4 regions of the Allobosea sp. 2RAB26 genome follow, and region 1 is predicted to be linked to each of the others. Evidence: predicted binding sites of a transcription regulator. Region 1 holds the regulator's gene; each other region holds the start of a gene.
What was found. Region 1 encodes LexA, which represses DNA repair genes until DNA is damaged. Its sites were predicted from a motif close to TGTTCNNNNTGTGTTCNG; they were not measured.

Region 2: AB4118_RS01195 (ImuA family protein) is a predicted target of LexA. The motif match lies at 3,749-3,766, and genes of this name have one in related genera.
Region 3: ssb (single-stranded DNA-binding protein) is a predicted target of LexA. The motif match lies at 4,123-4,140, and genes of this name have one in related genera.
Region 4: AB4118_RS30130 (helicase-related protein) is a predicted target of LexA. The motif match lies at 2,320-2,337, and genes of this name have one in related genera.

Annotation. Positions count from the first base shown of each region.
Region 1 is NZ_JBFRGS010000012.1:74,542-80,513, forward strand. It holds gene moaC (cyclic pyranopterin monophosphate synthase MoaC) at 1-271, shown strand, start outside; gene AB4118_RS22305 (molybdopterin molybdotransferase MoeA) at 268-1,479, shown strand; gene lexA (transcriptional repressor LexA) at 1,561-2,265, shown strand; gene AB4118_RS22315 (ComEC/Rec2 family competence protein) at 2,259-4,496, opposite strand; gene gltX (glutamate--tRNA ligase) at 4,655-5,972, shown strand, end outside.
Region 2 is NZ_JBFRGS010000001.1:253,122-259,093, forward strand. It holds gene phnE (phosphonate ABC transporter, permease protein PhnE) at 1-779, opposite strand, end outside; gene phnE (phosphonate ABC transporter, permease protein PhnE) at 776-1,657, opposite strand; gene phnD (phosphonate ABC transporter substrate-binding protein) at 1,750-2,667, opposite strand; gene phnC (phosphonate ABC transporter ATP-binding protein) at 2,739-3,557, opposite strand; gene AB4118_RS01195 (ImuA family protein) at 3,783-4,610, shown strand; gene AB4118_RS01200 (Y-family DNA polymerase) at 4,630-5,972, shown strand, end outside.
Region 3 is NZ_JBFRGS010000005.1:79,414-85,385, reverse strand. It holds gene AB4118_RS10875 (E22 family MetX-like putative esterase) at 1-231, opposite strand, end outside; gene AB4118_RS10870 (M20 family metallopeptidase) at 322-1,437, opposite strand; gene AB4118_RS10865 (ArsR/SmtB family transcription factor) at 1,605-1,982, shown strand; gene AB4118_RS10860 (SRPBCC family protein) at 1,985-2,479, shown strand; gene AB4118_RS10855 (VOC family protein) at 2,582-3,016, shown strand; gene ssb (single-stranded DNA-binding protein) at 3,500-4,036, opposite strand; gene uvrA (excinuclease ABC subunit UvrA) at 4,433-5,972, shown strand, end outside.
Region 4 is NZ_JBFRGS010000024.1:45,305-51,276, reverse strand. It holds gene AB4118_RS30130 (helicase-related protein) at 1-2,221, opposite strand, end outside; gene AB4118_RS30125 (TetR/AcrR family transcriptional regulator) at 2,688-3,284, shown strand; gene AB4118_RS30120 (haloalkane dehalogenase) at 3,281-4,204, shown strand; gene AB4118_RS30115 (DUF3108 domain-containing protein) at 4,201-5,034, opposite strand; gene rpmB (50S ribosomal protein L28) at 5,299-5,586, shown strand; gene AB4118_RS30105 (esterase-like activity of phytase family protein) at 5,753-5,972, opposite strand, start outside.

The sequences.
Region 1 (5,972 bases):
CCCGCTCTGTCACCCGCTGCTGATCAGCAAGATCAGCGTAGACCTCACCCTGGACGAGACATTGCCCGGGGTGCGCGTGAGCGCTGAGGTCAAGATGAAGGGACAGACCGGAGTCGAGATGGAGGCGTTAACCGCCGTCGGCGTCGCCTGCCTCACAGTTTACGACATGGTCAAGGCGGTCGACCGGGCGATGCGGATCGAAGGCATCAGGCTCGTCCACAAGTCAGGTGGAAAATCCGGCACCTTCGATCTCCCGGAAACTGCGCGATGAGCCTCACGCCCGTCCCCGTCGCCCTGAAGGCGCTGATCGACAGCGTTCCGGCACCGACACCATCAGAAACCCTGCCACTCGCACATTGCGCAGGGCGCGTGCTCGCCGCCGACCTGCAGGCGCTTCGGACCCAGCCCCCCTTTGCCAACTCCGCAATGGACGGATACGCCGTTCGCGCAGACGATATTGCGCCGGCAAATGAATTGCGTGTCATCGGCGAATCGGCTGCCGGTCGTTCCTTCTCAGGGATGGTCCGCTCCAATGAGGCTGTTCGCATCTTCACCGGTGCTCCGATTCCGGAGGGCGCCGATACGATCCTGATTCAGGAGAATGCGGACGGCGTCGGCACTGCGACGATCCGCGTGCGCGAGGGCGCCGAGCGCGGCAAGTTCGTTCGTCAGGCAGGATTGGACTTCTCCGAGGGCGAAGTGTTGCTTCTCGCCGGCAGCCGGCTCGACAGTGCGAGCCTCGGCCTCGCGGCAGCCATGGGCCACCCCATGCTCACTGTGCGTCGCAAGCCACTGGTCGCGATCCTCGCGACCGGCGACGAACTTGTCCAGCCCGGCGAGCCGGTTGGACCCGACCAAATCGTCGCGTCCAACAGTTTTGCGCTCGCCGCGCTGGTCGAGCAGGCCGGCGGCACGGCGCTCGATCTCGGGATTGCCCGCGATGATCATGCCGATCTCGCCGACAAGATTGGCCAGGCACGAAAGGCCGATGCCGATGTGCTGATCACCCTCGGAGGAGCCTCGGTAGGTGAGCACGATCTCGTCCAGGCAGCGTTGATCGGTCAAGGCATGGCGCTCGGCTTCTGGAAGATCGCCATGCGGCCGGGCAAGCCGATGATGATGGGCCGCCTCGGCCGCATGGTCGCGCTCGGCCTGCCCGGAAACCCCGTCTCGTCCATCGTCTGCGGGCATCTCTTCGTCGTACCGCTGCTCAGGACCCTCCTGGGCGTACCGGAACCCGAACGCGATCTGAGTGAGCCTGCAATCGTCGGAAGAAATTTGCCGGCAAATGATGAGCGGCGGGACTATATGAGGTCGGAACTGACGCTCACTCCGGAAGGATGGCTGGCAACGCCCTTCGCCAAGCAGGATTCATCGATGCTGGCCACTCTTGCCCGCGCCGACGCGCTGCTCATTCGCGAATCGTTTGCTGCGCCGGCAAACAAAGGCGACAACTGCCGGATCATCCGCCTACGCTGAGCGCGCTTGCGGAACACAACGCGAACCTGTATGGTGTTCGTGCTTTGTTTCGATTCCATACAAAGAGCGCCGGCGGGAACCATGCTGACACGCAAACAGTTCGAACTGCTTCGTTTCATCCAGGAACGCCTGCGCGAGACAGGGGTGCCCCCCTCCTTCGACGAGATGAAGGACGCGCTCGATCTGCGCTCCAAGTCCGGTATCCATCGCCTGATCATGGCGCTGGAGGAGCGCGGGTTCATTCGCCGCCTTCCCAATCGAGCCCGAGCGCTGGAGATCATAAAGCTGCCCGAAGGGGCCGGCGGCCCTCAGGCGACGCGCGGACGGTTCAGCCCCTCCGTCGTCCAGGGGGGGCTTGGCAAGGTCCGGCCGATCGCACCGCCCCCGGACGAAGATGTGCGCTCCACGGTTGCGATTCCGGTCATGGGGCGGATTGCCGCCGGTACACCGATTTCCGCCATCCAGAGCCGCAGCCATAGCGTGGCACTACCTGCCGACATGCTTGGCCCCGGTGAACATTTTGCCCTCGAGGTTCGCGGCGACTCGATGGTGGAAGCCGGCATTCTCGACGGCGATACGGTGGTGATCAAGCGTCAGGACACGGCCAATACCGGGGATATCGTCGTGGCTCTGATCGATGACGAGGAAGCAACGCTGAAGCGACTGCGCAAGCGCGGCTCCTCGATCGCGCTCGAGGCTGCCAATCCCGCCTATGAGACAAGGGTGCTGGGACCGGACCGAGTCAAGATTCAGGGCCGCCTGGTCAACCTGATGCGGCGCTACTGAAGCGGCTCGTGTTCTTCGACAGCCGCCAGCGGCAAAGCCGGCGTGCTTGCAGGCCGCTCCCGCTTGCGGCTCCAGGGACGATCGACACCATCCTGCTCTGATAGATGGGCACGCCAGCCGCCCTTGTTGCCGACAAGGGCGGTCGCGCCATGGCGCGACAATGCCCTGCGGTCGATCAGTCGTGCTGCGCACGGAGCGTTCCACGGAATCGGCGTGATGACGAGATCGGCGCGCCGACAGTCCTCGACGATGGCCAGGCGATCACGTGCAAAGGCAACGCTTCGTCCATCCTTGCTGCGGACGACACAACCCAACGTGTCGCAGGCCGCGCCTTCCCGCAGGCTGTTGTCGTCAGGCCGGCGATTGTCGCCATCTGCGTTCAGCCATTGCTGCAGCACGAAGCGGCTCGGATGCCCCGCCAGGATCATGCGACCATCGCCCCCGCGGACCAGGATGCCGGAACCATCGCGTTCGATCAGGATGTCGGGCCTGTCGGGCTTCGCTGCCACGAGCAGTCCCGCGATCAGGGGGGCGACGGCCAGGAAGCGCAGCGGTGTCGTCCAGAGCGTGATCCAGAGGAGCGCGGCGGCAAAGCATGCGAGCGCCGCGGCCCCGAATGCAGGAATGATCACTGCGGAGTGGTCGAATCCCGCAACCCAGCGCGCGGATTGCAGCACATAATCCGAAGCGACTCCCATGAGCGCCCAAGCCAGCCAATCCAGGCCGAAAGGATAGGCGAGCACGCCGAAGACAGCGGCAGGCATGACGATCAGGGAAACGAAGGGCAAGGCGAGCGCATTGCCGAGCAGACCGAAGGGGTTGAAGGTCTGGAAGTGATAGGCACCGAACGGTGCGGTTGCGACCGTCGCCAGCACGGTCGTGACCGTGAGCCCGACCACCGCGATCCAGATCGGCCGTAGCGGCCAAGGCAGGTTCGCCGGCGCCTCGGACTGGCCGCGATCCTCCCAGCGCTCGGCAAAGGCGATCAGCGCCGCGACAGCGCCAAAGGACATCTGGAAGCTTGGACCAAGCAGCGCGTCGGGCTCGCGCAGCAGAACGATCATCGCAGCGAGAGCCAGATTGCGCATGCTGAGCGCCGGGCGATCGACGAGGATCGCACCGAGCATGACCAATGTCATGATCAGCGAGCGCACCGTCGCGACCTCGGCTCCCGAGAAGATGCAATAGGCCGTGGCGCCGAGCATCGCGGCCAGGGCGGCGAGTTTCTTTATGGGCCAGCGCAATGCCAGCGTTTGCGATAGCGCCAGCAGGCCACGGACCAGGCCGAAGATCGTGGCGGAGGCCAGCACCATGTGAAGGCCCGAGATGGAGATGATATGATAGATTCCGGCCGCGCGCAGGTCGATATTGGTCGCCTCCGTGATGAGGCCGCGCTTGCCAGTAACCAGCGACGCCGCCATCGCGCCAGCCTGCCCTCCCCCGATCCCGGCGATGCGCTCCGTCAGCGCATTGCGCGCCCGGTCGACCGTCGCGCGTATCTGAAGCTCGAGCGGTGGCTGCGAGGGTGGTGGGGCGAGCGCGATCTTTCCGGGGATGGTCCCGACTGCACCAAGCCCTCGGAAGAAGGCGTCGCGCCCGAAGTCGTAGCCACCTGGTCGCACTGGACCGGGCGGCGGCAGGAGGCGCGCGACGGCAGCGATGTGATCGCCCGGCGAAACCGAACCACCTTTGACGTTGACCCGAACCCGCCGTGGCAGGCGTTCAGGCTCCACCCCGGCAATGCCGGTCACCAGGATCACGAGGCGCGCGCCGGCGTCGCGCGCCTCGACCGATTCGACAAAGCCGGTGAGTTGTCCCACGCGCATTCGATCGAGCATCGGTGCTGCGATCGTCGCCGTGCGCCAGGCCGCGGCACCAAAGCCGGCGAAGATGGCAGCAAGGCCGACGCAAGCGAGCATGACCGGGCGTCGGGCGCGCGACAGCGCTGCCATCGCAGCGGAGATACCAAAGCCGGAGAGCGGGACCCAGAGGGATGGCTCGCGATCAGCCGCGAAATAGAGCAGGATGCCGGCTCCCATCAGCACCGGCAGCCAGAGGAACAGCCTTCTGCGTCCGGCCTCGAGCGCGATGGCGCCCAGGAAACGCGCGCGCCATTCGGCGAGAAGCAACCGAATGGCAGCGTCCTGAAACCGTATCTCCGGAATGCGGAATGGTACGGCGCGAACACGCGCGCCGCGCAGCCGGCTCGGGTCTGGCGGCGCATCGCGCATAGGCCGTCCCTCGGGCAGCCAACCAGATGCGATCTTGCGCTTAACGTCGGCCCCATCAGCATGTTACAGGGGCGGCGTCGGTTGTCATGTCCCATCGACGTCTTGTTCCTCTGCCGCTCTGTCGGCCTCATTTCCCGTCCTGCCGGAGCCTGCCTTTCATGAGTGATGCGGTCGTTACGCGCTTCGCGCCGTCTCCAACCGGATTCCTGCATATCGGCGGCGCGCGTACCGCGCTGTTCAACTGGCTCTATGCCCGTCGCCATGGCGGCAAGATGCTGCTGCGCATCGAGGACACCGACCGCGAACGCTCGACCGAGCCGGCCATCGCGGCGATTCTCGACGGCCTGTCCTGGCTCGGCCTCGATTGGGACGGCGAGACCGTCTACCAGTTCGCCCGTGCGGCCCGGCACCGCGAGGTCGCCGAGCAGATGCTCGCCGCCGGCAAGGCCTATTATTGCTATGCGACGCCACAGGAACTCGAGGAGATGCGCGAGAAGGCGCGCGCCGAGGGCCGTCCCATGCGCTATGACGGACGCTGGCGCGATCGCGATCCGGCGACCGCTCCGGCCGGCGTGAAGCCGGTCATCCGCCTGCGCGCGCCGCAGACCGGCGAGACGGTGGTCGAGGACGAGGTGCAGGGCCGCGTCGTCTGGCAGAACGAGAATCTCGACGACCTCGTGCTGCTGCGTTCCGACGGCAACCCGACCTATATGCTCGCTGTCGTCGTGGATGACCATGACATGGCCGTGACCCATGTCATCCGTGGCGACGACCATCTCACCAACGCCGCCCGCCAGACCCAGATCTACCAGGCGATGGGCTGGCGCGTGCCGAGCATGTCGCATATCCCGCTGATCCATGGGGCGGACGGCGCGAAGCTCTCCAAGCGCCATGGCGCGCTCGGGGTCGATGCCTATCGTTCCATGGGCTATCTGCCGGTGGCCCTGCGCAACTACCTCCTCCGGCTGGGCTGGAGCCATGGCGACCAGGAGATCTTCTCGACCGAAGAGATGGTCTCGCTGTTCAATCTTTCCTCGATCGGCCGTTCCCCGGCACGCTTCGACTACGCGAAGCTGGAGAGCCTGAACGGGCTCTACATGCGCCAGTCAGATGACCGTGACCTGCTTGATGCACTGAAGAGCATCCTGCCGGAAATCGGCCCCGCGCACGGCCTCGGCCCCGAGCTCGATCCGGTTCTCGAAGCCAAGCTTCTTGCTGCGATGCCGGGACTGAAGGAGCGAGCCAAGACGCTGATCGAGCTGCTCGACAGCGCCTCCTATCTTTTTGCCAAGCGTCCGCTCGCACTCGATCAGAAGGCGGCGACGCTGCTGGACGAGGGCGCGCGCCAGCGCATGCCCAGCCTGGCAGAGAAGCTTGCCGCGGTGAACGACTGGACACCGGCTCCGCTCGAGGCCGCGGTCCGCGCCTTCGCCGAAGAACAGGCTCTCAAGCTCGGACAGGTGGCGCAGCCGCTGC
Region 2 (5,972 bases), on a different contig from region 1:
ACGAGCAGGATCAGGAACGAGACCTGTTGCCATTCCAGGGTGCGGATGGTCTCGGCGAGATAGAGGCCGATGCCGCCGGCGCCGACAATGCCGATGATGGTCGAGGAGCGGGTGTTCGACTCGATATAGTAGAGCACCTGGCTGGCGATGACCGGCAACACCTGCGGGATCAGGCCGAAGCGGATCTCGTGGAGCTTGCCGCCGCCGGAGGAGGTCACGCCCTCGACGGGCTTGCGGTCGGCGGATTCGATCGCTTCCGAATAGAGCTTGCCGAAGGCGCCGAGATCGCTGGTCATGATTGCGAGCATGCCGGCGAAGGGGCCGAGGCCTACGACATTGACCCAGATCAGGGCCCAGATCAGGGCATCGACGCCGCGCACGGTGTCGAGCGAGCGGCGCGCCAGGAAATGGATGACGCGGTTGGCGACGACGTTCTTGGCTGCGAGGAAGCCGAGCGGGAAGGCGAGGATCGCGGCGAGGATGGTGCCGAGAAAGGCGATGGCGATGGTCTCGAACAGCGCTTTCACGAAGATCACGGCGCGGGCCGCAGAGCCGGGATCCGGCGGCAGCATCAGCACGACGAATGTGCCGAGATTGCCGATGCCGGTGATGATCTTCCAGAACGAGACTTCCAGTGTGGTCAGGCCATAGAGGAAGAGGCCGAGCAGGGCGGCAACGACCGCGATGGTGGTCAGGCGTGTCTTCAGCGAGCCGTCGATGGCGCCTTGGTGGCGACGGACGAGATCGGCGCGCTCGGTGGCGGTGAGGACGAGGCTCATGAGCGGTGCTCCAGGTTGAGCAGGGCGTGGCGCAGGCGCTCGGTGCCGTAGTCGATCAGCATGACGGTGACGATGATCAGCAGCAGGATGGCGCTGACATCGGTGAAGTAGAACTTGCGGATGGCTTCGATCAGATCCTGGCCGATGCCGCCGGCACCGACGAAGCCCATGATCGAGGCGCCGCGGACATTGATCTCGAAGCGCAGCAGCGCGTAGCTGGCGAAATTGGAAAGCACCTGCGGGACGACGGCAAAGCGGATCGTCTGCCACCAGCCCGCGCCTGTCGCGGTGAGGCCGTCGACCGGCTTCATGTCGATGTTCTCGACCACCTCGGAGAAGAGCTTGCCCATCGCACCCATGGTGTGGATCGCGATGGCGAGCACGCCCGGCAGCGGGCCGAGGCCGAAGGCGATGACGAAGATCAGCGCGAAGACGATCTCCGGCACGGTGCGGCAGAATTCGAGGAATCGGCGGGTGGCCCAGCGCAGCCAGCCGGCACGGCCGAGATTGGCGGCGGCGGAAAAGCAGAGCAGGAAGCCGCCGACGGCGCCCAGCACGGTGCCGACATAGGCAATCAACAGGGTTTGCCAGAGCAGTTTCAGCCAGCCGTTCAGGCCCCAGTACCATTCCTTGAGATCGGCACCGAGCGTGGCGAGGTGCAGGGTCGGCAGGGTCTCGAGGATGTATTTCGGGAAACGCCAGGCGTTTGCGGCGAATTTCGCGAGATCGACCTCCGAGCCGATCGCGGAGAGGGTGACGCAGGCGATGAAGATGGCGGCGCCGAGCAGGGCCTGGCGGCGCTTTGCGCCCATCTCGCGCCGATAGAGATCGGCATGGCCGCGAATGGCGGGGTCGTTGCGATCGATCGTCAGGGTCATGTTGGTTCCGTCGCGGGGTTCGCCAGTCGCGGCGGGACGCCACTCCGTCACGGCCGGGACATGCCCGGCCATGACGGTCGGCGGGTAAGCGCTTACGAAGACTTCTTCTTGCGGAGCGCGTCGACGAACTTGTTCAGTTCGATGATCGGGTCGTAGGCCTTGTTGTCGACCGCGACGAGCGGGCCCTGCTTGCCTTCATAGATCTTGTCGAAGGCGACCTTGTCCTTGGTGGCGAGGTTGAGGACGGCGTCGCGGATCGAGGCCTTGAGCGGCTCCGGCAGGTCGGAAAGATAGGCCATCGGCGAGTTCACGATCTGCTCGGACTTGTAGATGATCCGGAAATCGTCGGCCTTGACCATGTTCTTGCGGGCCATGCGCTGCAGGTTGGATTCCTGCTCGTCGTTCCACCAGTTGGCGGCGATGTCGACGGTGCCCTGGCCGAGCGCGATGACCGCGTTCTCGTGGCTGCCGGTATAGACGACCTTGCCGAAGAAGGTCTCGGGCTCGATCTTCATGCCGTCGAGCACGAAGCGCGGCACATTGTTGCCAGAGGTGGAATTGGGATCGACGAGGCCGAGATTCTTGCCCTTCAGGTCCTCGACCTTCTGATAGGGCGAGTCCTTCTTCACGTAGAAGACGGAGTGGTAGCCCTTGGTGCCGTCGAGATTGGTCTCGATCGCGAAGGCATCGACCTTGGCGCCGGTCATGCGGGCGCGGGCGAAGGAGGCGGGGCCGTACATGCCGATATGGATGTTGCCGGCGCGCTGGCCTTCGATGATCGCGGCATAGTCGTTGGCGATGCGCAGCGTCACCTTGGTGCCGAGTTCCTTCGCGAGGTAGTTGACGAAGGGGGTGTAGCGCTCGACGACGCCAGACGCGTTCTCGGACGGGATGATGGCGAAGATCAGCTCCGGATACTTGGCTTTCCAGTCCTGCGCGAAGGCGGGAGCGGCGAGCGTCGCGGCCAGGCCGGCGGCGGCGAGCGTGAGGGTATGACGACGGGTCAGCATGGTTTGCTCCTGTTGAAGGCTGTTGGTGGTCTTTTCAGGCGTGAGTGGTCCTGGCCGGGCTTGAACCCGGCTCAGGCTGCGGTCTGCTTGGCGCGCTTGGCTTCGGCGATGGCGATGGCATCGAGCGCGTCGAGCGCCTCGGCGCCGGCATCCTTGGCCTCGATGCCGTAGAGTTCGGCCGCGATCTCGCGGGTCAGCGCCTGCGGCACGTCGTCGAACACGACCTTGCCTGCGGCCATGCCGATCAGTCGGTCGCAATATTTCGCCGCGATATCGAGATCATGCAGATTGCAGATCACGGTGATGCCGTCCTCGCGATTAATGCGGAAGAGCGCATCCATCACGACCTGGGTGTTGCGCGGATCGAGCGAAGCGATCGGCTCGTCGGCAAGGATGACCTTCGGCTCCTGGACCAAGGCACGGGCGATCGCGACGCGCTGCTGCTGGCCGCCCGAAAGGGTCTCGGCGCGTTGGGCGAGCAGATGGCCCATGTCGAGACGCTCGAGTGCGGCGATGGCGCGGATCTTGTCGTCCGGCGAGAAGCTCTTCACCAACGTCAGGAAGGCCGAGCGGTGATTGAGCCGGCCAAGCAGGACATTGGTCAGCACGTCGAGGCGGCCGACGAGATTGAACTGCTGGAAGATCATCGCGGTGTCGCGACGCCAGGCGCGCAGTTCGGCGCCCTTCAATGCGGTGACATCGCGCTCGTCGCTGATCAGGCGGCCGGAACTCGGCTCCGCCAAGCGGTTGATCATGCGCAGCAGGGTCGACTTGCCGGCGCCGGAGCGGCCGATGACGCCGACCATTTCGCCCTTCGGGATCGACAGCGAGACATTGTCCACGGCGGCTTTGCCGCTGAAGCGCTTGGTCAGGCCTTCGATACGCAGCATGAACGGTCTTCCCATCGAGGAGCGAGCATGGCGACATCCGGACATGGGCGAGGCGCAGTCCGGAGCTCATGCTCTCTTGCAGTGCGCAAACCGGTATCGGCGACAGATGACAGGGCCGTGACAGCAGGATCGGGGGCTGTGGGGCGGGGCGTCACGGAGGCTGTTGACTCGTCTGAGGCGGCGGAGTCATAAAGAACAAAATAGGAACATTTGGAGTGCCAAGACGTGAGCGATCATGCCGTCGCCGCGCTGCGGCGAAGCATTGCCGGTTTGGAAAGCGTCTCCGTCTCGCTGGGCGAGGAGGCGAGCTTCAGCCTTGGCCACGCGGCGGCCGATGCGGCGCTGGGGCCGCTGCGCCGCCATGCCCTGCACGAGATCGTGGCTGCGGCGCATCAGGCTCCAGCGGCGACGGGCTTCGTCGCCGGGCTGATCGCGCGGCTGGAGCGGCGGCCGGTCGTCTGGCTGCGGCAGGATTCCGCCGGCGCGGAAGGGGGCGAACTCTATGCGCCGGGGCTTGCGGCGTTCGGGCTCGATCCCGACCGGGTGCTTGCGGTGCGGGGGCGCGATCCGCTTGCCGTGCTGAAGGCGGCGGGCGACGCCTTTCCGCGCGGCAATGACCCGCGCTCGGGTATCGGCGCGGTGGTGATCGAGCTCGAAGGTGCGCCGGCCTGCCTCGATCTCACGGCCAGCCGGCGTCTCGTCCTGGCGGCGCGGGATGCCGGCGCGACGGCTTTTCTCCTGCGGCTGGGAAGCAGTCCTGCTCCAAGCGCGGCGACGATCCGCTGGTCGGTTTCGGCGGCGCCTTCGGAGGGACGGATGAGAGCGCATGGGCCGGGCCGGCCGAATTTTGCGGTCACGGTGCTGCGCAACCGGCATGGGGCGACAGGGCAGTGGGTGATGGAGTGGGACAGTCATGCGTATAGCTTCCGCGAGCCGCTTCCTGTCGCTCTGGTTCCCGCGCCTGCCCATCGACCGGATCAGGCGCAGCCAGGGCGCATCCGTTCGGGCAATATCGCAGAGGCCTGGCCCGCAGCCCGGCGGGCCAGCGGATGATCCTGGTCCTCTTGTTGTGGTGGGCAAGGCGAAGGGCGCCTTCCGGCTGACGAGCCTCGATGCCGAAGCCGAACGTCTCGGCCTTCATGCGACCATGGCGCTGGCCGATGCGCGGGCGATGATCCCGCGGCTGGTCGTGGTCGAGGAGGACAGGGCGGCCGATGCGGCCCTGCTCTGCGCCGTTGCCGACTGGTGCGACCGCTATACACCGCTGGTCGCGCTCGATGGTGAGGATGGATTGCTGCTCGATATCTCGGGCTGCACCCATCTCTTTGGCGGCGAGGCCGCGCTTGGCCGCGACTGCCTGCTTCGGCTGAAACGACAGGGCTTTACGCTGCGCGCCGCCATTGCCGGGACGGCGCGCGCCGCCTGGGGTGTCGCGCGCTATGGGCGCGGCGGCATCGTGCCGCCGGACGGGGAGAGCGAGGCCCTGTGGCCCTTGCCGACCGCGGCGCTTGGACTGGAGGCGGCACGGCAGCACGGGCTCGCGCGCATGGGCCTCACCCATATCGCCGATCTGGAGACGCGGCCGCGCGCGCCGCTGGCCGCCCGTTTCGGCCGCGACCTGCTCGACAGGCTCGACCAGGCGCTTGGCCGCCTGCCGCAGGCGCTGTCCCCGCGACGACCGCTGCCGGACTGTATGGCGGAGCGGCGTTTTGCCGAGCCGCTGGCGCATGAGGCCGGTATCCGGGCCGCCCTGGCCGGCCTGGAGGAAAGTCTCGCCGGCATGCTGGAAGCGCGGGGCGAAGGCGCAAGACTGTTCGAGGCGAGCTTTTTCCGCAGTGACGGGGCCGTGCGCCGTCTCGGCATCGAGACCGGGATGCCGTTGCGCGATCCGGCTGCGCTCGACCGGCTCTTCGCCCTGAAGCTGGATGCCTTGGCGGACCCGCTCGATCCCGGCTTCGGCTTCGACCTGATCCGGCTCTCGGCCGGTGCGACCGAGCCTTTCGCCGTCGATCAGGGAACGCTCGCCGCCGGGGGGAAGGAGGAGCCCGACGAAGCCGCCGCCGAGCGGGCATTGACGGAGGTCGCCGATGCGATCGCGGCCCGGATCGGCCCGGATCGCGTGCGGCGTTTCTTGGCGCAGGACAGCCATGATCCCGAGCGTGCGGCGCTGGCGGTGCCCGCCCTGCGGCATGGCGAGCTTGTACGGCTCGGCCTTTCCCCAGACTGGCCGGCACCGAGCGCTGCCCCGGAACGGCCCCTGCGGCTGCTGTCGCGGCCTGAGCCGATCGAGGTCCTGGCCGAAATTCCGGACGGACCGCCGACGCGTTTCCGCTGGCGGCGCGTGCTGCATGAGGTCGCCAAGGCGGAGGGGCCGGAGCGGATCGCCGCCGAATGGTGGGCGACGACGGGCAGGAT
Region 3 (5,972 bases), on a different contig from region 1:
ATGCGAATTACCGGAGAAGAAATGGCAGATCAGGATCGCATTCGACTTGTCGGCATTGAGCGTGCCGTAGCTCTCCCAGCCGACCTTGACGCTCTTGAGTGTGCGCCCGCCTTGCGTCGTGAAGCTCGGCAGCTCGAACACCTTCTTCTCGACCATCAGGTCCTGTGCCGCTGCCATTCCCGCCACCACCATGCAAGCAGCGCCAAGGGCACCTGCGATCCAGTTCTTCATGCCGCTTCCCTTCCCAAGGACAGCCGTCGCGCGGCCTTGGGAAGCATCAGAGCGGATTTCGGGCAGAAGCGGAAGCGGGAAGCCGAGCGCTCAGACCGTTTCGAGCAGCCCCTTGATCAGGGCTCGACGCGGTGCGATCGAGGAGATCAGGGCGTATTCCTCGAGCGTATGGGCGCCATTGCCGTCGATGCCGAGACCATCCAGCGTCGGCACGCCGAGCGCCGCCGTGAAATTGCCGTCGGAACCACCACCGGTCATCGGGCAGTCCTGAAGATCGAAGCCGACCTTCGCCGCAACGCCGCGCGCTGTCTCGAACAACTGCGCGACCGTACTCGACTTCTCATAGGGCGGCCGGTTCATGCCGCCCGTCACCGTGATCTTCACATCGGGATCGCGGGGCGTGAGCCCAAGGATGCGGCTCTCCATCATCTGACCGTCGGCAAGCGTGGTGACGCGCGCATCGACGCTAAACCAGGCATGCTGCGGAATCACGTTCGCCGCCGTGCCGCCGCCGATCAAGGCGACCGACGTGGTGATGCCGCGCGCATAGTCCGTCATGCCCTCGATGGCGAGGATCTGGTGCGCCGCCTCGCGGATGGCGCTGCGTCCGTCAGCATGGCGTGAGCCTGAATGGGCCGGGCGGCCTTCCAGCCTGACGTCGAAGCGGCCGACACCCTTGCGGGCCGTGACAATGCGGCCGCCTTCGCGCGCGGGCTCGGTGACCAGCACCGCCGCCGACTGACGCCCGATATCCTCGATCACCGAACGGGTGGTCGGCGAGCCGATCTCCTCGTCGGGCGTGAACAGGAAGATCATCGGCCGCTTGGCCGAGCCCGCCTTGGCCACATCCTTGAAGGCTTGCAGGGCGAGCCAGGCACCGCCCTTCATATCATAGACGCCAGGACCATAGAGCCTGTCGCCCTCGATCCGGACAGGCAAATCCTTGGCACTCGTCCCAACCGGGTGGACCGTGTCGAGATGCGACATGACCGAAACGGCCTTCTCGCCATTATCAAGCCCGGCCCTCAGGATGACACTGTCTCCGAGGCCGTCGCGCCCCGGCAGGCGCTCGACCGCGATCGGCAGGCCTTCGACCTCCTTGGCGACGAGGTCCATCATGCCGTTCACGCCAGGAGCGTGATGGGTGGGGCTTTCCAGCGCGATCCAGACGGACAGGGCTGAGGCGGCGGGATCTGTGTTGCTCATGAGCGCTGCACATACGCCCGTTGCCCCGGTCCGCACAAGGATTTCACGCGCCAGGGCGGAGATGCCTGCCCCGCATGACGAACCTATCGGGAGGCCCACACCTCGATCTTGACAACCGCGTCGGCCCGGCAAATAACAATATAGTTATATAACCAATTGGTAATTCAATGACACCATCCAGCCGGCTCGACACCACCTTCGCGGCCCTGGCCGATCCGACCCGGCGGGCGATCCTGGCACGGCTCGCGCTGGGTGAGGCTTCGGTGACCGAACTGGCCCAGCCCTTCGCGATGAGCCAGCCGGCCATCTCCAAGCATCTCAAGATGCTGGAGCGCGCCGGACTGATTTCGCGCGGGCGGGACGCGCAACGTCGCCCTTGCCGGCTCGAGCCCCAAGCTCTCGCCGACGCAAATGGCTGGCTCGAAGGCTACCGCCAGTTCTGGGAGACGACCTTCCAGCGCCTCGACCTCCTTCTCGACGAGATGAAGGCCGAGACTGGACAATCCGCCATGAACCCCAAAGGCCTGACCCCCAAAGGAGAGTGACGATGCTGACGACCGCCGATCTGTCCGTCTCCACGCCCAGCGACCGCGAGGTCCTGATGACCCGCCACTTCGACGCACCACGCGAGCTGGTCTTCGAGGCCATGAACCGGCCTGAGCTGCTGAAGAGGTGGTTGAGCGGCCCTCCAGGCTGGTCACTGCAGCATTGCGAGGTCGATTTTCGGGTCGGCGGCAGCTTCCGCCATGTCTGGCACGGACCGGACGGCGCCGTGATGGGTATGGGCGGCATCTACCGCGAGATCGCGCGCCCTGAGCGTATCGTCCGGACCGAACTGTTCGACCAGGACTGGACCGGGGGCGAGGCCATCGCGACGCTGGTTCTTACGGAGCACGCGGGCAAGACCGAACTCACGCTGACCGTACTCTATTCCTCGCGCGAGGCCCGCGACGGCGCGCTCCGGAGCGGCATGAAGGAAGGCGTCGCCGCAAGCTACGGGAAGCTCGACATCCTGTTCGCTAAAAGGCGGCAGGCCGCCTGAGCCATTCCACCTGAGCCGTTTCACCGATCAGTTCCGGAAGCCCTGCACTCGCAGCATTCGGGCGACCGCCCCGTGCCCCCCAAGCAAGAGGAGGAGACGACCATGCAGAAGATCACCCCGTTCCTGTGGTTCGATGGCCAGGCTGAGGAGGCGGCAAAATTCTACACCTCCATCTTCAAGAATTCGAAGCTCGGCGGCGTCTCGCCCATGGCCGCCTCCTTCGAGCTCGAAGGCCTGCAATTCACGGCACTCAATGGCGGCCCACGCTTCAAGTTCACGGAAGCGATCTCGCTCTATGTGAACTGCGAAACCCAGGACGAGGTCGATTACTACTGGGACAGGCTCGGAGACGGTGGACAGATTCAGCAATGCGGCTGGTTGAAGGACAGGTTCGGCGTCTCCTGGCAGGTCATCCCGTCAGTGCTGCCCAAGCTGTTGAGCAGCCCCGAACAGGAGAAGGCCGGCCGGGCCATGCAGGCGATGATGCAGATGCAGAAGATCGACATCGCCGCGCTTCAGAGGGCCTATGACGGCTAAAGCATCGGCCCGAAAAGTAGATTGCGGTTTTCGGGAAAGCCGATGCAAACACAGAAGGTTAGAACATCGGACCGGATGTGATATCCGGTCCGATGTTCTAAGCGGCGCGCAGTCACGGCTAGGCCCGGCGCGCGCGTCAGACGCGCCTGACGTTCCAGAAGGTCGGGAAGCTCCGCGCTCAAGTCCGTTCCTCAGCTTGCGCGACAGCGCAGCTTCAGCCCACTCGTTATTGCGGGTGCCCGATAGACGGTCCTTCGCGCCTGGACGGCGGTCGGGTCTGACTGCTCGAGCGCGAATGAATGCAATCTCGCACCGAGATTCGCGATCTAAGTCATCGAATGCCGCTTGCCGCTCTTGGCAATGATGGAGGGAGAGCCGCCCCGTCCTTCGGATACCAACAAAAAGGCCGCTCCGAACGGGTCGGGAGCGGCCTTCTGATCCTGAGGAGATTGCGATCCGCAAAGCGGTTCGCCCTCGCTTGCCCTAGAACGGGATATCGTCGTCCAGGTGGGTGCTCGACGAACGCCCGCTGCCGCCGCTGGACATGGCCGGCTGGCGCGAGCCGCCACCGCTGCCCATCGGGCTCGAACGCCCGAAGGAACCGCCGCCGCCCGAACGGTCCTCGACCGAACCGCCGCCCTCGCCATACTCGTCAGAACCGCCCTGCCCGCGGCTGTCGAGAATGGTGAGTTCGCCGCGGAAGCGCTGCAGTACGATCTCGGTCGTGTACTTCTCGACGCCCGACTGATCCTGCCACTTGCGCGTCTGGAGCTGGCCCTCGATGTAAACCTTCGAGCCCTTCTTCAGATACTGCTCCGCGACCTTGGCGAGATTCTCGTTGAAGATCACCACCGAGTGCCACTCGGTCTTTTCCTTGCGCTCACCGGACTGCTTGTCGCGCCAGGTCTCGGACGTGGCGATGCGCAGATTGACGACCGGCTCGCCGCTGCCGAGCCGGCGCACCTCGGGGTCGCGCCCGAGATTACCGACCAGAATGACCTTGTTGACGCTACCAGCCATGAGAGGCTCCATTTCCTGCGCACATCTGCAAATCCGATCGACGACCGGAGCCGGACCCTAGCGCCCGCAGACGTCACTATCAACAATGTTCTTGCTTTGTTCAAGTCCGTTTTGCAGAGTTGTCCCCTGTCTTCATCAGGATTCGCGAGGCGGCCGCCGGAGGTCGGACGAGCCTCGGCGGACGGCGGCACCGATCGCCAAACCGGACGCCCTACTCCTGACGCGAATTGTCAGGAGAAAGACAGCAGCCTATCCCGCTGCATGATATTCATGCCTGCCAGACCGCCGTGAGGCTGGCATGGCCGGGCATTTGCCCTATCTCTACGCCTTACCCGAACGGACGCCCCGATGGCCCGCAAGACCTCTTTGGCTGAACAAGCCGCCACGCTTGAGGACATGTTCGACCGCAACCGCGCGGCCGATCCGAATGCACGCGTGATTTCCGTGCGCGGCGCGCGCGAGCACAATCTCAAGAACGTCGACCTGGCGATTCCGCGCGACAAGCTCGTGGTCTTCACCGGCCTTTCAGGCTCGGGCAAATCCTCGCTCGCCTTCGATACGATCTACGCCGAGGGCCAGCGCCGCTATGTCGAGTCCCTCTCGGCCTATGCCCGCCAGTTCCTCGAGATGATGCAGAAGCCCGATGTCGACCAGATCGACGGGCTCTCGCCGGCCATCTCGATCGAGCAGAAGACGACCTCGAAGAACCCGCGCTCGACAGTCGGCACCGTCACCGAGATCCACGACTACATGCGCCTGCTCTGGGCACGTGCCGGCATCCCCTACTCGCCGGCGACGGGCCTGCCGATCGAGAGCCAGACGGTCAGCCAGATGGTCGACCGGCTGCTGGAGCTGCCGGAGAAGACGCGCGGCTATCTGCTGGCGCCCGTGGTGCGCGGTCGCAAGGGCGAATACCGCAAGGAACTGGCCGACTGGCTGAAGCGCGGCTTCCAGCGCGTCAAGATCGACGGCCAGTTCTACGAGATCCCGGACGCTCCCGCCCTCGACAAGAAGTTCAAGCACGACATCGACGTGGTGGTCGACCGCATCGTCATACGCCCCGACCTCGCCGCACGCCTGTCCGACTCGCTGGAACAGGCTCTGGAGCTCGCCGAGGGTATCGCGGTCTTCGAATATGCCGACGAGAAGGAGGAGAGCGGCGAGGCCAGGCGCATCACCTTCTCCTCGAAATTCGCCTGCCCCGTCTCCGGCTTCACCATCCCCGAGATCGAGCCCAGGCTTTTTTCATTCAACAACCCGTTCGGCGCCTGCCCGACCTGCGATGGTCTCGGCCACGAGATGCGCATCGATGCCAATCTGATCGTGCCCGACAATTCCATCTCACTGAAGAAGGGGGCGATCGCGCCCTGGGCCAAGTCGACCTCGCCCTATTACGGCCAGACACTGGACGCGCTCGCCAAGCATTTCGGCTTCTCGATGACCAAGCCCTGGTCCGAGCTGCCGAAGCAGGCGCACGATGCCATCCTGTTCGGCACCGGCACCGAGCCGGTGCGGTTCGCCTATAATGACGGGCTGCGCGCCTATGAGGTGAAGAAGCCCTTCGAGGGCGTCATCACAAACATGGAGCGGCGCTGGAAGGAGACGGAGTCCGACTGGGCGCGCGAGGAAATCGGCCGCTTCATGTCCGAGACGCCCTGCGCCGCCTGCAACGGTTTTCGCCTGAAGCCCGAGGCGCTGGCGGTGAAGATCGCCGGTAGTCATATCGGCGAGATTTCCCGCCTCTCGGTTCGCGATGCGCTGGCCTGGGTCTCCGATCTGCCGCGCCATCTCACGCCGAAGCAGACCGAGATCGCGACGCGCATCCTCAAGGAGATCCGCGACCGCCTGACCTTCCTGCTCGATGTCGGGCTGGAATATCTGACGCTGGCGCGCGGCTCCGGCACGCTCTCGGGCGGCGAGAGCCAGCGTATTCGTC
Region 4 (5,972 bases), on a different contig from region 1:
AGCCGGCAGCACGGTAAAGGCCCTTCGGCACCGCCTTGTCGACGGCAAAGGATGTCCGACCCGAGGCTGCGAGATGGGCAATATCGTCGAGGCCCGACGTATCGGGCCCGCCATGCTTCAGCGCCCAGAGCTGGGCAGCCAGCGCACGTGGTGCCGGCTTCAGCAGGGCCGGGACGTAAAGATGAAAGGCTCCGAAGCGGATGCCGAGCTGACGGAGTGCCGCGCGGCCCTCCTGATCCAGCGTCTTCATCTCCTCGCCGACCTTGGCGCGCTCCAGCACGCCCAGCGACTCCCCGGCCTGATAGGCGATGCCGCGCGCGATACCGGTGACATTCTCGGCATTCTCGAGCAGCTGCAAGGCACCAAGCAGACGGGCGATGTGATTCTTGAGCCAGAGAGTGAGGCGCGCGTCGACCTGCTCGCGCGCCGGTCCGGTCAGGTGCTCCTCGACCAGCAGGCGCAGGCGCGGCTCCAGAACCTTGTCGCCGGCGACAAGCCGCGCGACCGGCTCACCGATCCAGCGCACCAGCCCGTCATGCGAAAGCACGAAGGCATCATCAGCCGCGAGCACGACACGCGCGGCGCGCGCTTCGATCTCGCTGGCAAGCGCCTTCATCGCGGCCATGTTCAAGGCTTTCGCCTCGGGCCCGCCAGCCTTGGGATCCGCCGTGAAGCGAAATCCCTGAAGCATCCCGACATGCTGTCCCTCGACGAGCACATCGCCCGTCGTGGTGACCTCAGCCTCCAACATTGCATTCTCCCGCAAACGACGCATCAGCACGCTCGTGCGCCGATCGACGAAACGGCTGGCTAGCCGCTCGTGCAAAGCGTCCGACAGCTTGTCCTCTACAAGACGCGCCACCCCCTGCCAATGCTCTGGATCAGGTAACCAGTCAGGACGGTTTGCGACATAGGTCCAAGTTCGGACCTGCGCAATGCGGGCAGACAGCGTGTCGATCTCGCCATCGGTCCGGTCAAGCGCATCGAGTTGGGCGCGATACCAGGCCGGATCGAGCCGTCCGTGGCGCATCAGGCGCAGATACAGCGTGGTGGCGAGATCAGCGTGCTGCATCGGCGCGATCTTGCGATAATCAGGTAGGCCACACACCTCCCAGAGCCGCTCGACTGCTGCACGGCCCTGCGCCAGCGGCCTGACATCGGCATCGCGGGCCAGAACCTCCAGCGTCGTCATGTCCTCTGCGATCAGCGCACGGGTCAGCCCCTGCTCGGTTGGCTGGACGTTCAGGCTGGCGATCAGCCCGTCGACGGAGCGCAGATCGAGATCGGAATTGCGCCATTGCAGCTGCCGCACCGATTCAAAACGATGATTCTCGATCGCCTCAACCAGTTCGGCGTCGAAGGGCGGGCAACGCCCGCTCGTGCCAAAGGTGCCGTCGCGCAGATGGCGGCCGGCGCGCCCGGCGACCTGGCCGAACTCCGCGGGGTTCAGCTTGCGGAAATGATGGCCGTCGAATTTCCGGTCCGACGCGAAGGCGATGTGATCGACATCGAGATTGAGCCCCATGCCGATGGCGTCCGTCGCGACGAGATAGTCAACGTCGCCCGACTGGTAGATCTCGACCTGGGCATTGCGCGTGCGCGGCGAGAGCGCGCCGAGCACGACGGCGGCTCCCCCCTTCTGCCGACGGATCAGTTCAGCGATCGCATAAACCTCCTCGACGGAGAAGGCGACGATCGCGCTGCGTCGTGGCAGGCGGGTGATCTTCTTGTCGCCGGCAAATGTGAGCTGCGACAGGCGTGGACGCGTGACGACGTTCACCCCGGGAATGAGCTGCTCGATCAGCGGCTTCATGGTGCCCGCGCCGATCAGCATCGTCTCGGCCCGTCCGCGCCGGTTCAGCAGGCGGTCGGTGAAGACGTGACCGCGGTCGAGGTCGGCCGCGAGTTGAATCTCGTCGATCGCGACGAAATCGACGGCGAGATCGCGCGGCATGGCCTCGACGGTGCAGACCCAGAAGCGGGGCCGCTGCGGCTTGATCTTTTCCTCGCCGGTGACCAGCGCCACCGCCTCGGGGCCGACCTTCTCGACCACGCGGCCATAGACCTCGCGCGCCAGCAGGCGCAACGGCAGGCCGATCATTCCGGTCGGGTGCGCCACCATCCGCTCGATCGCCAGATGCGTCTTGCCGGTATTGGTGGGCCCGAGAACTGCTGTGACACCCTGCGCACGAACCGAGGGCGGAAGAGAGCGTGCTGAAATCAAGACGCGACCGATCGTTTCCTTTGGGCCCTTGCCGGCAGCAGACGCCGGGGAAAGCGTCCTACCTTGGCACAAGCTGGAGCGCCGAAATTAAGCTGCGGAACGAGTCCTGAACGAAGCAAGCCCGAATCGCTGACTCCGGCAGAATCGGGATTCGTTCACGGCAAGATATCGCGGGGACGGCCGCACGCACCACCATATCTGGAATCGTGACACGAGCTTGATCCACTCATTTTCGCGACCAGCGTAAACAGCCGGGCGCCGACAGTCCTCCGCGCTATTTATGTCGTGCTCACGGCGAAACGAGGGGCCGCCGTGTGATTTCTGCGTACGCAACGGCGCGGAACCAGCCTGAGCCATCGCCTCAGCGGGCCGTTCGGACGAGACCCGCCTCCCGTCCGACACCTTGGCGATCGGGCGTTTCCCGGAGCGTTGACAATAATACGTACGTACGTATTTTATCTTCATGAGCAAGCCATCCCTTCGTGAAAATCTCCTCGCCGCTGGCCGCGATCTACTCTGGAGAAGCGGCTATTCCGCCACCGGCATACGCGAGATCGTCGCTGCAGCCGGAGCGAGCCCTGGCTCATTCACCAATCATTTCGGATCGAAGGAGGAATTCGCCGAGGAAGTGCTCGATCGCTATTTCGCCTATGTCGGCGGCCTCGTCGATGAAGCCCTAGCCGACCGCTCCCTGCCCGCAGCCGCGCGGTTGCGGCGCTATCTGGACGCGATCACGACCAAGCTCGAAGCCGGCGATTGGTCGCGCGGCTGCATGATCGGCAATTTCAGCGTCGAGACCTCTCCCAATAGCGAACGGTTGCGGCAGCGACTCTCGGAGATCTTCGTCCTTTGGCGAGAGCCCTTTGCGGCATGCATTGCCGAAGGCCAGGCCACCGGCGAGATCGCGACGGATTTCAGCGCCGACGACCTCGCTGATTTCCTGCTCACCGCCTGGCAGGGCGCGATCCTGCGCATGAAGGTCGATCGCAGCCCGGTTCCGCTCGAACGCTTCAAGGCCATCCTTTTCGCAACGCTGTTTGGAAGAAGGGCATCGCCATGACCCAGTCACCTGGACTCGCATCCGAATGGCTGCGCCGGGAGATTCCCGTCCTCGGCTCGACCATGTCCTATGTCGAGGCCGGCTCTGCGGGGCCGACCGTACTCTTCCTGCACGGCAACCCGACCTCCTCCTATATCTGGCGCCATATCATTCCGCACGTCGCGCCGCTGGCGCGCTGCATTGCCCCCGACCTGATCGGCTACGGTCAGTCCGGCAAGCCAGACATCGCCTATCGCTTCACCGACCAGGTCCGCTATCTCGACGCCTTCATCGCAGAACTGGGCCTAGAACGGATGGTCATCGTCGCCCAGGACTGGGGCACGGCACTCGCCTTCCACCATGCCTCCCGTAACCCCAGCGACATGATCGGCCTGGCCTTCATGGAATTCATCCAGCCCTTTGCAAGCTGGGATGCATTCCATCAGCGGCCGCAGGCGCGTGAGCTGTTCAGGGCGTTCCGGACGCCGGGACAGGGCGAGAAGCTGATTCTCGAGGACAATGTCTTTATCGAGAGGGTCCTGCCCGCTGCCGTCCTGCGGGCCTTGAGCGATGAAGAGCTGGATGCCTATCGAGCGCCGTTTCCAACACCCGAATCGCGCAGGCCGATCCTCCGACTGCCCAACGAGCTCCCCATTGCGGGCGCCCCGGCCGATGTCCATGCCGTCAGCGAGCGCGACCACGCAGCATTACGTGCGTCCACCTATCCGAAGCTATTGTTCTGCGGCGATCCGGGGGCGCTGATCTCTCCGGCCGAGGCGGATCGGTTCGCGGCGGGGCTGCATGATTGCCGCCTGATCAATCTCGGCCCCGGCGCGCATTACCTGCAGGAGGATCACCCCAGTGCAATCGGGACGGCGATCCGTGACTGGCTGGGTGAGATTACTGCAACGACAAAAGCGAGTGAACGCGCTGCGGCTTAGTTCTGCCGCGCGGCCGTGGTGGTGGTCGGATCGACCCTGAAGCTCGAGGCCTCGATGACCGCCGTCCCGATCATGGTCTTCACCGAGATGCGGATCGGCACCATCACATTGGTGCCGTTGACGGGGGCGAGCCAGGTGTTGATCTCGCGATTCTCGGTCATGAACTTGGTGCTCGGCCGCAGGGCCCGATGCCCTGCGATCGGCACATACCGCGCCTGGCAGATCGTGACCGGGCCGCTATAGCCCTCGAGCTTCACCTGCCGCGAACCGGAATAGCTCAACTTGATATCATAGCGCGCAGCGCCGTCGAAGATTGGCAGCGTCCGGTTGCAGGCGGCACCATTCCCGCCCTTGCCCTCCACGGGCATCAGGAAGGCGCTGATCGGATCGACCACATTGCGCTTGTGGCTCTCGTTGAGCGGCACGCGATCGGGCTTGTCGTCGATCGGCGGCGCAATATCCACGGCCTGCACCGTGCCGCCGTCGAGCGCCATGCGCACAGTGCGACTCTCGCTTGAGTTCGCCGACGAAACCGCGAAGGTCGCAGGCGACAGGCGCCCGCCATGAAGATTGCCGGTTGCGGCACCTGAGCCGCGTCCGCCCGTGAAGCTGCCGACCAGGCCCGTCATCTTGGCGACGATATCGAGCTTGTAGCTGCTGCCGTCGATGCCGCCACTGAGATGGGCGGTGCCGAGCGTCAGGCCGAGCAGGGAGACATCATATTTGGCCTCCAACGAGGCCGCCGCGGCCGAAGACGCTCCAAAGCCGGAGGCCAGGGCCAGCGCAGCGAGACCACGTCCGGCCAGGGACGACGCGATGGCGGGCTTCATCCAACTCCTCCGGACGGCATGCTTCGCACCGGCATGCACTGCGAATCGGTCCGAATCGTGACCCCTTTTACCGAATTTGGCGAGTGGCAATGCCGCCACGCTGCGGCCGCCCCGATCGTGCTATGGAATCAGTCGCGGTCCTTGACGCAGCAGCCGGCCTTGGCTATAGACCCGCGACTTCAATTTGACTTCCGGTGCTCGTGGGCCGGCACGTCGCGTGTCGGCATTTTTGTTTGAGACAACCGGTTCCAAGGGAACGATATCATGGCTCGCCGTTGCGAACTGACCGGGAAAGCCACCCTCACCGGGCACCTCGTCAGCCACTCGAACCGCAAGACGAAGACCGTCTTCCGGCCGAATCTCGTCAATGTTACGCTCCGTTCGGACGCGCTCGGCCGCTCCGTGCGCCTGCGTGTCTCGGCGAACGCCCTGCGTACGGTCGATCACCGTGGCGGACTTGACGCCTTCCTGGTCAAGGAGCCGGCAGGCAACCTCTCGACCGGCGCACTCACGCTGAAGCGTGACATCGAGAAGAAGCTCGCGACCAACTGATCGCGCGGCTCCTTCACGGAATGAATGAAGCGGCCGCAAGGCCGCTTTTTTCGTTTGCATAGGACGCAGTGGCCAGCCCCGTATCATCCGTTCTCGGTGCTTGATCGCCGGCACATTCAGGACTTGTGCTCGCCGCAAGAGCGAGCTTGAAGTCACGCTCGTCCCCTTATCCCAACTCGAATTCCAGCAGCACGGTGCGCTGCAGGAAAGAGAAGTTGTCGTCCGAGATCAGGGTCAGGATCGTCCTGCCATGATCCTGATGGACGCAAAGCCCTTCCATATTGTCGATCTCCTGGCCGAGATCGGCCTCGATCAGGGAGGGGCCGTCAAGCATCGCACCCGGCCGGAGGCTTGCGCCGGGAACGCGGCGAATCCGCATGCCGACA